DNA from 2 places in the Pseudomonas sp. CFBP 8772 genome. Region 2 is predicted to be linked to the other one. Evidence: predicted binding sites of a transcription regulator. Region 2 holds the regulator's gene; the other holds the start of a gene.

Region 1 (5,932 bases), 700 kb from region 2:
ACTAAACGCATCGCGTGCATCCAGCTCTATTGGCTGCGACCTCGACCGTAGGACCGGCTTTAGCCGGGAAGGCGTCAGGCGTCACACCGCAAAATTGAGGGTGTTCACGCTGGCCTCTTCCCAGCTAAAACCGGTCCTGCAATGGAAACCCGGCCAGCGTCACGCCGCTTCTATCACCTGATCCGTATCACCCAGATCCGCATAAATCTGCGCGTTCGACGGTTCAGGGGTAAACGTCAGCGCAATGTTCTGGCACTGCTGCTTAAGCTGTTGCAGCTTCAGCGGCCGGCTCAGGAAATAGCCCTGGGCTTCTTCGCAGCCGAAATCACGGACCAGGCTCATGCAGCGAAAGGTTTCGACGCCTTCCGCGACGGTGCGATAACCCAGTTCACTGGCCAGGTGCAGCACGGACCGGGCGATGATGCGGTTGCGCGGGTTGCTCTCCAGGTCCGTCACCAGGGATTTGTCCAGCTTGAGGATATTGGCCGGGATCTCGTGCAGATAGGCAAAGTTGCTGTAGCCCGCGCCGAAATCGTCGATGGCCACGTCAACGCCCAGCTCGCGAATGCGGGTGAGCTGCGCGATGACGCGTTTGTCGGCACGAATCCACTCGCCTTCGGTGATCTCGACTTCCAGCCGTGCGGGTGCAACGCCGTGTTTGTCGCAGGCGCTCTGCAACGTCAAGGCGATGTCCAGGTCGGAGAAGTCCAGCGGCGACAGGTTGAGCGACAGCCGCACTTCGTCGTCGATCCAGCCGCTGAGGTCGGTCAGCGCACGGTCGATGACCCAGCGGGTCACGGTGCTGATCCTGCCGGCGCCCTCGATCAACGGAATGAACTCATCCGGCCCGATCTTGCCGAGCATCGGATGGGTCCAGCGAATCAGCGCCTCGACGCTGAGCAGGCGGCCATCCTGCAAGCTGAAACGTGGCTGGTACTCCAGAAAGATGTCGCCACTGACCAGCGCCTCGGCGAGTTCATTGAGCAGGGTCAAGGCGCGACGCTGGGCGCAATCCTCCGCCTCGTCATACGCCGCCCACGGCACCTGCCGATAGACGGCCCTGCCCGCCGCGTGGGTCGCTTTGCCCATGAGCGCAGCGGCGGAGTTCTGACCATCGTCACAGCACGCCAGCCCCACGGCCACCTGCTGATGGGTGAAAGGCTCGGTGATCACCGCCAACAGCATGCGAACCAGGTCATCCCGGCGAGAGCGCTCGCAGCTCATCTGCAGGCAGAAATCCAGGTCGCTGACGTGGTACAGCTCGGCAATCCCATCCAGACGGCGACGCAGGCAGTTGGCCATATCGCGGCGCGTCTGTTGTGCATCCAGATTGCTGTTCACGCTGACATCCGCAGCGCTCGCCATCGGCTGGGTGCGGATCACCACCATCAGCCGCACCTGACTCCCGGTGACCGCAACGTCCTGGGTGTCCAGCAAGAACTGCTGCAAATTCGGCAGGCGGCTGACCGGGTGGCGGTAGCGCATCGCCTGGCACTGTTCGACCTGGCCCATGACCAGTTGCGCAAAATCTTCGAGGACAGCCACTTCGTCGGGCTGCAGCGTGCGCGGGACAGTGTCGATCAGGCAAAAGCTGCCGAGCACATCACCGTGGTGATTACACAACGGGGCCCCGGCGTAGAAACGGATGCCATCAGGCTGGGTGACCAGCGCGTTGTCGACAAAGCGCGGATCCAGGCGAGCGTCATTGACCACCATGACTTCGGCGTTCTGGATGGTGTAGCGGCAGAATGACTGCTCTATGGGCGTTTGACTCGCGTCGAACCCCACACGGCCCGGAAACCACTGCCGATCTTTTTCCACCAGGGACACCAGCACCGTCGGCACGCGAAAGTGCGCGGCAGCCAAGCGGCACAGGCGGTCGAAATCCTCGCTGTGAGCGGTTTCGAGCCATTGCAAAGCGTGAACCGCGGACAGGCGCTTCTGCTCAATTTCCAGCGAACAGTTCATGGCGTGCGCCCTCCGTTCTAAAAATACGGGTTAGATGATATCTCATGGCCATCATTGCCCGCTCAGGATCATGACGGGTGGTCAATGACCGACGATCAGGGGCAAAACAGAGTTCGGCTGAGCTGAGAAAGACTGATATCACAAAGACATCACTTAATCGGTTCAGTTCCAAAGCTGTACAAATATATATTGTTGTATAAGTTTTTATAAAGTTAATACGATACCGGCCGACAGATGGACTGGAGCGAGGCGCAATCAGCCATAGCGCCTTCTCCTCCCAGAGATGTCGTCACCGCACTCCGACCCGAGAAAAAGGACCGTTCTCACCGACAACAACCCAATCGCCCCGCTTCGGGGCTTTGAGAACAGTATGAATATTCTTTCCCCTGCCGTGTACCTGACCAACCGACTGCGCTTTCCTGCCAAATTCGCACTGCTCGCCATCATCGTTTTGCTCCCACTGGGGCTGTTGGGCGCGCGCCTGCTGCATCAGCTCAACGCCAGCATTGATAACATCCACTCCGAAGAAGTCGGCCAGCGTTACCTGATGGACGTCACCCCCGTACTGCGCCTGTCGATGCTGCAGCGGGCATTGACCAACCGCCTGCTCAGCGGGGATGAGACAGCCCAGGCTGACCTCGCCGCCAATCAGACCAAACTCCTGGATGCCTACACCAAGCTGGAAGCCACGGACCGCCAGTTCACCGTCGAGCTGGAAACAGCCGACCGCGTGCAGCGCCTGCGCTCCGGCGCAGAAGGGCTGATCAGCCAGACTAAAGCCGGTGCCGATCAAGCGACCCTGTTCGATGCATGGAGCGATCAGATGACCCAGACGCTGAACTTCATCTACTTCATCTCCGCCACCTCCGGGATGGTGCTGGACGAAGACTACGCCTCGCTGTTCCTGATCGATCAGAGCACCCTGCGACTGCCACGCCAGATCAACGTCGTCGGCCAGTTGCGCGGTCTGGCCAGTGGTCTGCATGAAGGGCAACCGCTGACCGACGCCACCCGTGGCACGATCAAATCGCTGCTCAAGCAAGAAACCCAGATTCGCCAGGAGCTGCTGCAGAGCCTCAACCTGCTGCGCCGTAAGGAAACAGCCCTCGCCGATCGCATCCAGTCCCCCGTCAGCAGCGGGCTGTCCAGCCTGGACAGCTTTCGCAGTGACCTGCAAACCTTGATCACCTCACCACAGAACACCATCACCGGGATGCAGGGCCTGCCGACCAAAGGCAACGCCGTGGTGGCCGAGCTGTATAAGGCGCAGGACGCCTTGCAGGCAGCGCTGTCGGCGGTGCTGGAACAACGGGTTCACGACAAGTCGGCCGAACGCACCGCCATGCTGGCGATGTTCGCCATCGCCGGTCTGCTGCTGATTTATGCGTTCAGCGGTATCTATAGCGCGATGCGCCAAGCCATGGAAGCCATGTTGAGCGCCACCCGTCGTATCGCCCAGGGCGACCTCACCGCCCGTGTCAACGTGGCGGGCAAAGACGAAATGGCCGACATCGGCACCGGCTTGAATCACATGGTCCAGGCGTTTGGTGAATCCCTTGCCCAGGTCGAGCGCAGTTCGCGCTCGGTGTCCGACGCCGCGACCCGCCTGAGTGCGTCCATCGACCGCGCCAAAGTGTCGATGAACGCCCAACAAGGCGAAACCGAACAGGTTGCCACCGCCATCAACGAAATGACCGCCAGTGTCGCCGACGTCGCCCAGAACACCGAAGGCGCGGCGCGTGCAGCGGAACAGGCCAGCCAGGCATCCGGCAAAGGCCTGGGCGTCATGCAGCAGACCCGCCAGACCATCGAAGCACTGGCCGGCGAAGTCGACCTCAGTGCGCAAAAGGTCGCGGCCCTCGCGCTGCACAGCCAGGAGATCGGCGGGGTCATTGAAGTGATCCGCAACATCGCCGACCAGACCAACCTGCTTGCCCTCAACGCCGCCATCGAAGCCGCCCGCGCCGGTGAGCAGGGCCGTGGCTTTGCCGTGGTCGCGGATGAAGTGAGAACCCTGGCTTCCCGCACTCAGAACTCCACCGCGGAAATCCAGCGGATCATCCAACAGCTGCAACTGGCGACCAACGCGGCCGTGGACCAGATGAAAGCGGGCAAGGACCGGGCGCAGGATTGCCTGAGCTCGGCCGATCAGACGTCCTCAAGCCTGAACGCGATCAACGAAGGCGTCGAGTCGATCGTCGGCATGAACACCCAGATTGCCAGCGCTGCGGTGCAGCAGCACGCCGTGTCGGAAGACATCAACCGCAACGTCACCGAGATCCGCAACGGCACTTTTGTGTTGATGGAAGGCATCGAGGACAACGCGGTAACGGCGGACGAACTGTCGCTGCTGGCCGGCGAACTGCGCACCGTGGTTGGCCGTTTCAAGCTCTGAGAACTGGGCGCGCGGCGTAAATCCCGCGCGCCTTGCCCTGTCATCGCTCAAGGCATCTGGGCCCCCGCCACCGCTACGTACACCGAATACAACGACGTATTGGCGGTGATGAACAGGCGGTTACGGCGCGGGCCGCCGAAGGTCAGGTTGGCGACCTTCTCCGGCAGGCGGATCTTGCCCAGTAACGTCCCGTCGGCGGCGAAGCACTGAACGCCGTCGCCGGCACTGGTCCAGACATTGCCCAGCACATCCACGCGCATGCCGTCCGGCACGCCCGGCTCAATCACCGCAAAAACCCTCGACTGCCCCAGCTCGCGCCCATTGATCACCTCGAACGCGCGGATGTGGTGGGGGCCATCGGGGTCGTGGGAGCGACCGGAATCGGCGATGTACAGGGTCTGCCCGTCCGGGGAGAAGGCCAGGCCGTTGGGCTGCACGAAATCATTGGCCATGCAGGCGATCTCGCCGCTGTCCGGGTCGATGCGATACACATGGCGGCCCGGTTGCTCTTCGTCGGCCTGATAGCCCTCGTAATCGGTGAGGATGCCGTAGCTGGGATCGGTGAACCACACCGCGCCATCGCGATGCACCACCACGTCATTCGGCGAGTTCAGACGCTTACCTTCGAATCGCTCGGCCAGCACCGTGATCGACCCGTCCGGTTCGGTGCGGGTGACGCTACGGGTGCCGTGCTCGCAGGTAATCAGCCGCCCCAGCAGGTCGCGGGTGTTGCCGTTGGCAAAGTTCGACGGGGTGCGGAAGGTCGACACCCCCTGCTCCGGGGTCCAGCGCAGCATGCGCTGGTTGGGGATGTCGCTCCACAGCAAGTACCCGCCGTCGTTGAACCACACCGGCCCTTCGGCCCAGCGGCATTGGTCGTACAGGCGTTCGAGCTGGGTGTTGGGCAGAATCAGGCGATGGAAACGCTTGTCATGGCATTCGTAGAGGTCGTCGGACACGGGGTCGATCCTTAATTCAGGCGCGGGCATTTTTGCGTCCGCTGACAGCGGTAATCACCGCAATGATGATCAGGCCGGTGAGGATCAGCCGCACCCCGGCACTGGCGCCGAAGGTGTTGAGCATGCTCACCAGCAGGTAGAGAAACAGCGACGCGCCCCAGATGCCCGGCACGTTGGAAAACCCGCCGGCCACCGAGGTCCCGCCGATCACCACCACGGCGATGGACGCCAGCAGGTATTCCTCGCCCATGCCCAGCGACGCGCCCCCGGAAAACCCGGCCAGGGTCAGGCCGCACAAGCTGCCGAACACCGCGCAGAGCACGTAGGTGGCGAAGCGCATGCGGCCGACCCGAATCCCCGCCAGTTCAGCGGCGCGGGCGTTCTGCCCGATGGCCAGCACCGAACGGCCGTAACGGGTGCGGGTCAGCACGTACCCCATGAGCACCGCCACGGCGATCACCACAATGGCGAGATACGGCACGCCGAACACGCGGCCCGTGGCGAAGATGTAGAACCCTTCCGGCGGCGGCACCCGCACGCTGCGGCCATAGGCAATGGCCAGAGATTGCAGGATGAAACTCGCCGACAGGGTCGCGATGATCGGCGGAAT
Region 2 (5,932 bases):
GCGGAAGAGCTGGTCCCGGGTGTGCTGTCGCTGTCGGCCCTGCTGAAGGTGCTGCAGGCGCTGCTCGCCGAACAGGTACCGGTTCGCGACATCCGCTCCATCGCCGAGGCTATCGCCAACAACGCTGCGCGTAGTCAAGATACCGCCGCGCTGGTGGCTGCAGTACGGGTCGGATTGTCCCGCGCAATCGTCCAAAGCATTGTCGGCATTGAGCCGGAGCTGCCTGTGATCACCCTTGAACCAAGGTTGGAACAGATATTGCTAAATAGTCTGCAGAAGGCAGGTCAGGGTCAGGAAGAAGGCGTTCTCCTCGAACCGAGCATGGCTGAGAAACTTCAGCGCTCGTTGATCGAAGCGGCGCAGCGTCAGGAGATGCAGGGGCAGCCGGTTATTTTGTTGGTCGCAGGTCCGGTTCGCGCCATGTTGTCCCGCTTTGGACGGTTGGCTGTACCGAATATGCATGTTTTGGCTTACCAGGAAATTCCTGACAATAAGCAAGTCACCATCGTAGCGACTGTCGGGCCTAACGGCTGAGGTAGTGAGTCATGCAAGTTAAGCGTTTTTTCGCCGCCGATATGCGACAAGCCATGAAACTGGTTCGCGATGAGCTGGGCGCTGAAGCCGCCATCATCGGGAACCGGCGGATCGCCGGCGGCGTGGAACTGACCGCGGCCCTGGACTACAAGTTGTCTGCGCTGGCCCCCCGTGTGCCGAACATCGAACTCGAAGAAGAGCTGCGCAAGACTCAGTCGCGCATCGTCACCGCTCAGGCGGAGCTGACCCACCGCAGCGAGCTGGACACTGTCGCCAATCGCCAGTTGTTCGTCGGTCTGGCGATGGATGACAGCAAGCAGATCGAACCGACCCTGGAAGAACCGTTTCGCCCGTCGGTCCACGCCGCTGTTGCCGCCGAGCGTGCCGAACGCAACGCCGAGCCTGCCGTCGGCGACCGTGCCTACGAAGCGATGCGCTCCGAATTGAACGGCCTGCGCGAACTGCTGGAAGTCCAGCTGGGCTCGCTGGCCTGGAACCAGCTGCAAGGCAGCCGTCCGCAGCAGGCCAACCTGTGGCGCCGTCTGCAGCGTGTCGGCCTCTCCGGCCCACTGTCCCGCGATCTGTTGGCGATGGTCCCGGAATCCGGTGATCAGGCTCACACCTGGCGCATGCTGCTGGCCCATCTGGCCCGCATGATTGCCACGCCGGACATCGAGCCGCTGGAAGAGGGCGGTGTGATTGCCATGGTCGGCCCTGCCGGCATGGGTAAAACCACCACGCTGGCTAAACTGGCGGCCCGATATGTGTTGAAATACGGCGCGCAAAATATCGCGCTGGTGAGCATGGACAGTTTCCGCATTGGCGCTCAGGAACAGCTTAAAACCCTGGGCCGGATCCTCAATGTACCGGTCACCCACGTCGACCCGGGCCAGTCCCTGGCACAGGCGCTGGAGCCGCTGTTGCGCAAGCGCGTGGTGTTGATCGACACCGCCGGCCTGCAAGCCAGCGATCCGGCACTGCGTCTGCAACTGGAAACCCTCGCCGGCCGTGGCATCAAGGCGCGCAACTACCTGGTGCTGGCAACAACCAGCCAGAAGCAGGTGCTGTCAGCGGCTTATCACAGTTACAAACGTTGCGGCCTGGCCGGGTGCATCCTGACCAAGCTCGACGAAACGGCCAGCCTCGGCGAAGTGCTCAGCCTGGCCGTGACACACGAACTGCCTGTGGCCTATCTCACGGATGGCCCACGGATACCGGATGATCTGCATTTGCCGCGTCGGCACCAATTGGTGAGCCGGGCTGTGAGTGTGCAGATGCAGGAGGAGCCTAGCGAGGAAGCGATGGCGGATATGTTTGCGGATCTTTATCACAGCACCGGCAAGCGTGCGGGCTAGGTAGAGAAATGACAGTGGAATTTTCCTGCATCGATGGTCTGCCAGGCATTGTTCAGGCACTGAACGTGCAGCCCGACATGTGGCTTAGGTCTAAGCAAGACAAGGTAAACAATTAACATGGGCAGCATGCATCCCGTACAGGTTATCGCGGTGACCGGTGGCAAAGGTGGCGTAGGCAAGACCAACGTTTCAGTGAATCTTTCACTGGCGCTGGCCGAGCTGGGACGTCGCGTCATGCTGCTGGACGCCGATCTGGGTCTGGCCAACGTCGACGTATTGTTGGGTCTGACCCCCAAGCGCACCCTGGCTGATGTCATCGAAGGGCGGTGCGAGCTGCGCGATGTCCTGCTGCAGGGCCCGGGCGGCGTACGCATCGTGCCGGCGGCATCGGGCACCCAGAGCATGGTCCACCTGACCCCGGCGCAGCATGCCGGGCTGATTCAGGCTTTCAGTGACATCGGCGACAACCTCGATGTGCTGGTCATTGATACGGCCGCCGGCATCGGCGAGTCGGTCGTGAGCTTTGTCCGCGCCGCCCAGGAAGTGCTGCTGGTGGTGTGCGACGAGCCCACGTCGATCACCGACGCCTACGCCCTGATCAAACTGCTCAACCGCGATTACGGCATGAACCGCTTCCGCGTCCTGGCCAACATGGCCCAGAGCCCGCAGGAAGGGCGCAACCTCTTCGCCAAGCTGACGAAAGTCACCGACCGTTTTCTCGACGTGGCCCTGCAGTATGTAGGCGCCGTGCCGTACGACGAATGCGTACGCAAGGCCGTGCAGAAACAGCGCGCCGTGTACGAAGCGTTTCCGCGTTCCAAATGTGCCCTGGCGTTCAAGGCCATCGCGCAGAAAGTCGACACCTGGCCGCTGCCGGCGAACCCGCGCGGTCACCTGGAATTTTTCGTAGAACGCCTCGTGCATCACACCAGCGCAGGGCCCGTCTCATGACAGCAAGTGGCTATCGCATGTACAGCAAATCGTCCAAAGACTCCCAGTATGAGCTGATCGAGCGTTATGCACCGCTGGTCAAACGAATCGCCTACCACTTGCTGGCGCGTCTGCCGGCCAGTGTGCAGGTCGAGGATTTGATTCAGGCGGGCATGATTGGCTTGCTCGAAGTCTCGACCAAATACGACTCCACCAAAGGGGCCAGTTTCGAGACGTACGCGGGTATTCGTATCCGTGGCGCGATGCTCGACGAAGTGCGCAAGGGGGACTGGGCACCGCGCTCGGTCCACCGCAACACGCGCATGGTCAGCGACGCGATTCGTGCAATCGAAGCAAAAACCGGCCGTGACGCTAAAGATCACGAGGTTGCTGCCGAACTTGAATTGAGTCTCGACGATTACTACGGGATTTTGAACGATACCCTGGGCAGCCGCCTGTTCAGTTTCGACGACCTGTTGCAGGACGGCGAACACGAAGGGCTGCACGAGGACGGCGCGAGCCAGTCCCTCGAACCGTCGCGGGATCTGGAAGACGAGCGCTTCCAGGCCGCGCTGGCCGAGGCGATCGCCAACTTGCCCGAACGTGAACGCCTGGTCTTGTCGCTGTACTACGACGAAGAGCTGAACCTCAAGGAAATCGGTGAGGTCCTGGGGGTCAGCGAATCGCGTGTCAGCCAGCTGCACAGTCAATGCGCGGCGCGGCTGCGCGGTCGTCTTGGCGAGTGGCGCGCACGTTCGTGAATCAGGCGCAGGCCATGAGGCCTGCGTGTTTTGCTTGTAAGACCGGCTGTGCAAGACGTGAGCGGGAAGCAAAAGAGACACGGCAGGAGTCGGTCGAACCGGGTCGTAGATGATCCGGTTTCGCTGCGCTCGTTCCGGTCGATTGAAACCCCTTTTCATGTTCGGCACAGACGGTATTGATTGGACGCGCGTTCAGGTGCTGAACGCGTTAAAGACTGCTTGGAGGTCGAATTGGACAAGAACATGAAAATCCTCATCGTTGATGACTTCTCAACGATGCGGCGGATCATAAAAAACCTGTTGCGTGACCTTGGGTTCACCAACACGGCCGAAGCAGATGACGGACTCACCGCATTGCCCATGCTGCAAAGCGGCGCTTTTGACTTCCTCGTCACTGACTGGAACATGCCGGGCATGTCCGGCATCGACCTGTTGCGTCAGGTGCGTGCCGACGAGCGTCTGCGCAGTCTGCCGGTGCTGATGGTGACTGCCGAAGCCAAGCGCGAGCAGATCATCGAAGCCGCTCAGGCCGGTGTGAACGGCTACGTGGTGAAGCCGTTCACCGCGCAAGTGCTCAAAGAAAAAATCGAAAAAATATTTGAGCGCGTCAATAGCTGATGTCCGCTGCGAGGGCGCTATGGATTCCAAAGATTCGACAATGGGTGACTTTGAGTCAACCCTGAAGAAACACGCACAAGAGCTGGTCGCGAGCCTTGAAAAAGGCAAGTTCGGCGACGCCGTGCAACTGATCCATGAGCTTAACCAGACCCGCGACCGCGGCCTGTATCAGGAAGTCGGCAAACTGACGCGCGAGCTGCACAGCGCGATCGTCAACTTCCAGATCGACCCGAACATGCCCCAGGCCGAGGAGGTCTCCCAGATCACCGACGCCACCGAGCGGCTGTCGTACGTGGTCAGGCTGACCGAAAACGCGGCCAACCGGACCATGGACCTGGTGGAGCAGAGCACGCCGTTGATGCACGGGCTCAGTGACGACGCCAAGGCGTTGAGCGCCGATTGGGGACGCTTCATGCGCCGCGAAATCAGCGCCGAAGAGTTCCGTGATCTGGCCCGCCGCGTCGATGTGTTCCTGACCCGCAGCGAGAAAGAGACCACCGAAGTCTCCGCGCACCTGAACGACATTCTGCTCGCTCAGGATTACCAGGACCTCACCGGTCAGGTGATCAAGCGCGTGACCACGCTGGTCACCGAAGTCGAGCGCAATCTGCTCAAGCTGGTGCTCATGGCGAGCCAGGTGGACCGCTTCGCGGGCATCGAGCACGACCAGGAAATGTTCCGTCAGCAAAAAGAACAAGAAAAACTTCACTCCAAGGGTGAAGGTCCGCAGATTCATGCCGATAAACGTGAAGACGTTGTATCCGGACAGGATGATGTTGACGATCTGCTATCCAGCCTCGGATTCTGATTCGGTCATTCTGTCTCGGTCTTCAGGTTTTCTGTGAAAGTGGCTGCTGGACCCGCGCGCCAATGCTTCGACGAAAGCAATGCGCGCAGGCCGTCAGTGCAGCCTCCGGATCGGTTTGACGGTTAATTTTAGGAGCACCCCCCAATGAGCTTCGGCGCCGATGAAGAAATCCTTCAGGATTTTCTGGTAGAGGCCGGCGAGATTCTCGAGCTGTTGTCAGAGCAGTTGGTCGAGCTGGAAAGCCGGCCGGACGATGCGGACCTGCTCAATGCAATTTTTCGCGGTTTTCACACTGTAAAAGGGGGCGCCGGCTTCCTCCAGCTCAACGAGCTGGTTGAATGCTGTCACATCGCCGAGAACGTGTTCGACATCCTGCGCAAGGGTGAACGCCGCGTCGACTCGGAGCTCATGGACGTGGTCCTTGAAGCACTCGACACCGTCAACAGCATGTTCGGTCAAGTGCGCGAGCGCTCCAGCGTTACCCCCGCCACACCTGAATTGCTGGCCGCGCTGGCTCGCCTGGCCGAGCCTGCTTCGCAAGAGGAAGTGGCTGCAGCCCCGGTGGTCGAAGAGCCGGTGGCTGAAGCGCCGTCCGAAGACATCACCGACCTTGAATTCGAACAGCTTCTGGATTCGCTGAACGCCGTCAAGGCGCAAGCGGCGGGCGGTCCTGCACCGGTTGCCTCTGCCCCTGCGGCAGCCGCACCTGTCGCGGCAGCACCGGCGGCAGCGGCTCCCGCTGCACCGGCCGGCGCTGCGGCCAGCGATGAAATCACCGACGCTGAATTCGAATCACTCCTCGATCAGTTGCATGGCAAAGGCCAGTTCGCCGTCGATGCCGTGCAACCGCCGGCGGCCGTGACGCCGTCTGCCGCACCGGCCAGTGACGAAATCACTGACGACGAATTTGAGTCGCTGCTGGATCA

Evidence for each region. Region 2 encodes FliA, which starts transcription of late flagellar genes. Its sites were predicted from a motif close to CTAAAGTTTNNNNNNNNNNNGCCGNTAA; they were not measured.
Region 1: IFT99_RS03485 (methyl-accepting chemotaxis protein) is a predicted target of FliA. The motif match lies at 2,175-2,202, and genes of this name have one in related genera.

Annotation. Positions count from the first base shown of each region.
Region 1 is NZ_JACYUI010000001.1:801,146-807,077, reverse strand. It holds gene IFT99_RS03490 (sensor domain-containing diguanylate cyclase) at 160-1,968, opposite strand; gene IFT99_RS03485 (methyl-accepting chemotaxis protein) at 2,339-4,363, shown strand; gene IFT99_RS03480 (SMP-30/gluconolactonase/LRE family protein) at 4,411-5,322, opposite strand; gene IFT99_RS03475 (ABC transporter permease) at 5,339-5,932, opposite strand, start outside.
Region 2 is NZ_JACYUI010000001.1:104,157-110,088, forward strand. It holds gene flhA (flagellar biosynthesis protein FlhA) at 1-534, shown strand, start outside; gene flhF (flagellar biosynthesis protein FlhF) at 546-1,889, shown strand; gene fleN (flagellar synthesis regulator FleN) at 2,007-2,840, shown strand; gene fliA (RNA polymerase sigma factor FliA) at 2,837-3,580, shown strand; gene IFT99_RS00475 (chemotaxis response regulator CheY) at 3,824-4,198, shown strand; gene IFT99_RS00480 (protein phosphatase CheZ) at 4,218-5,006, shown strand; gene IFT99_RS00485 (chemotaxis protein CheA) at 5,151-5,932, shown strand, end outside.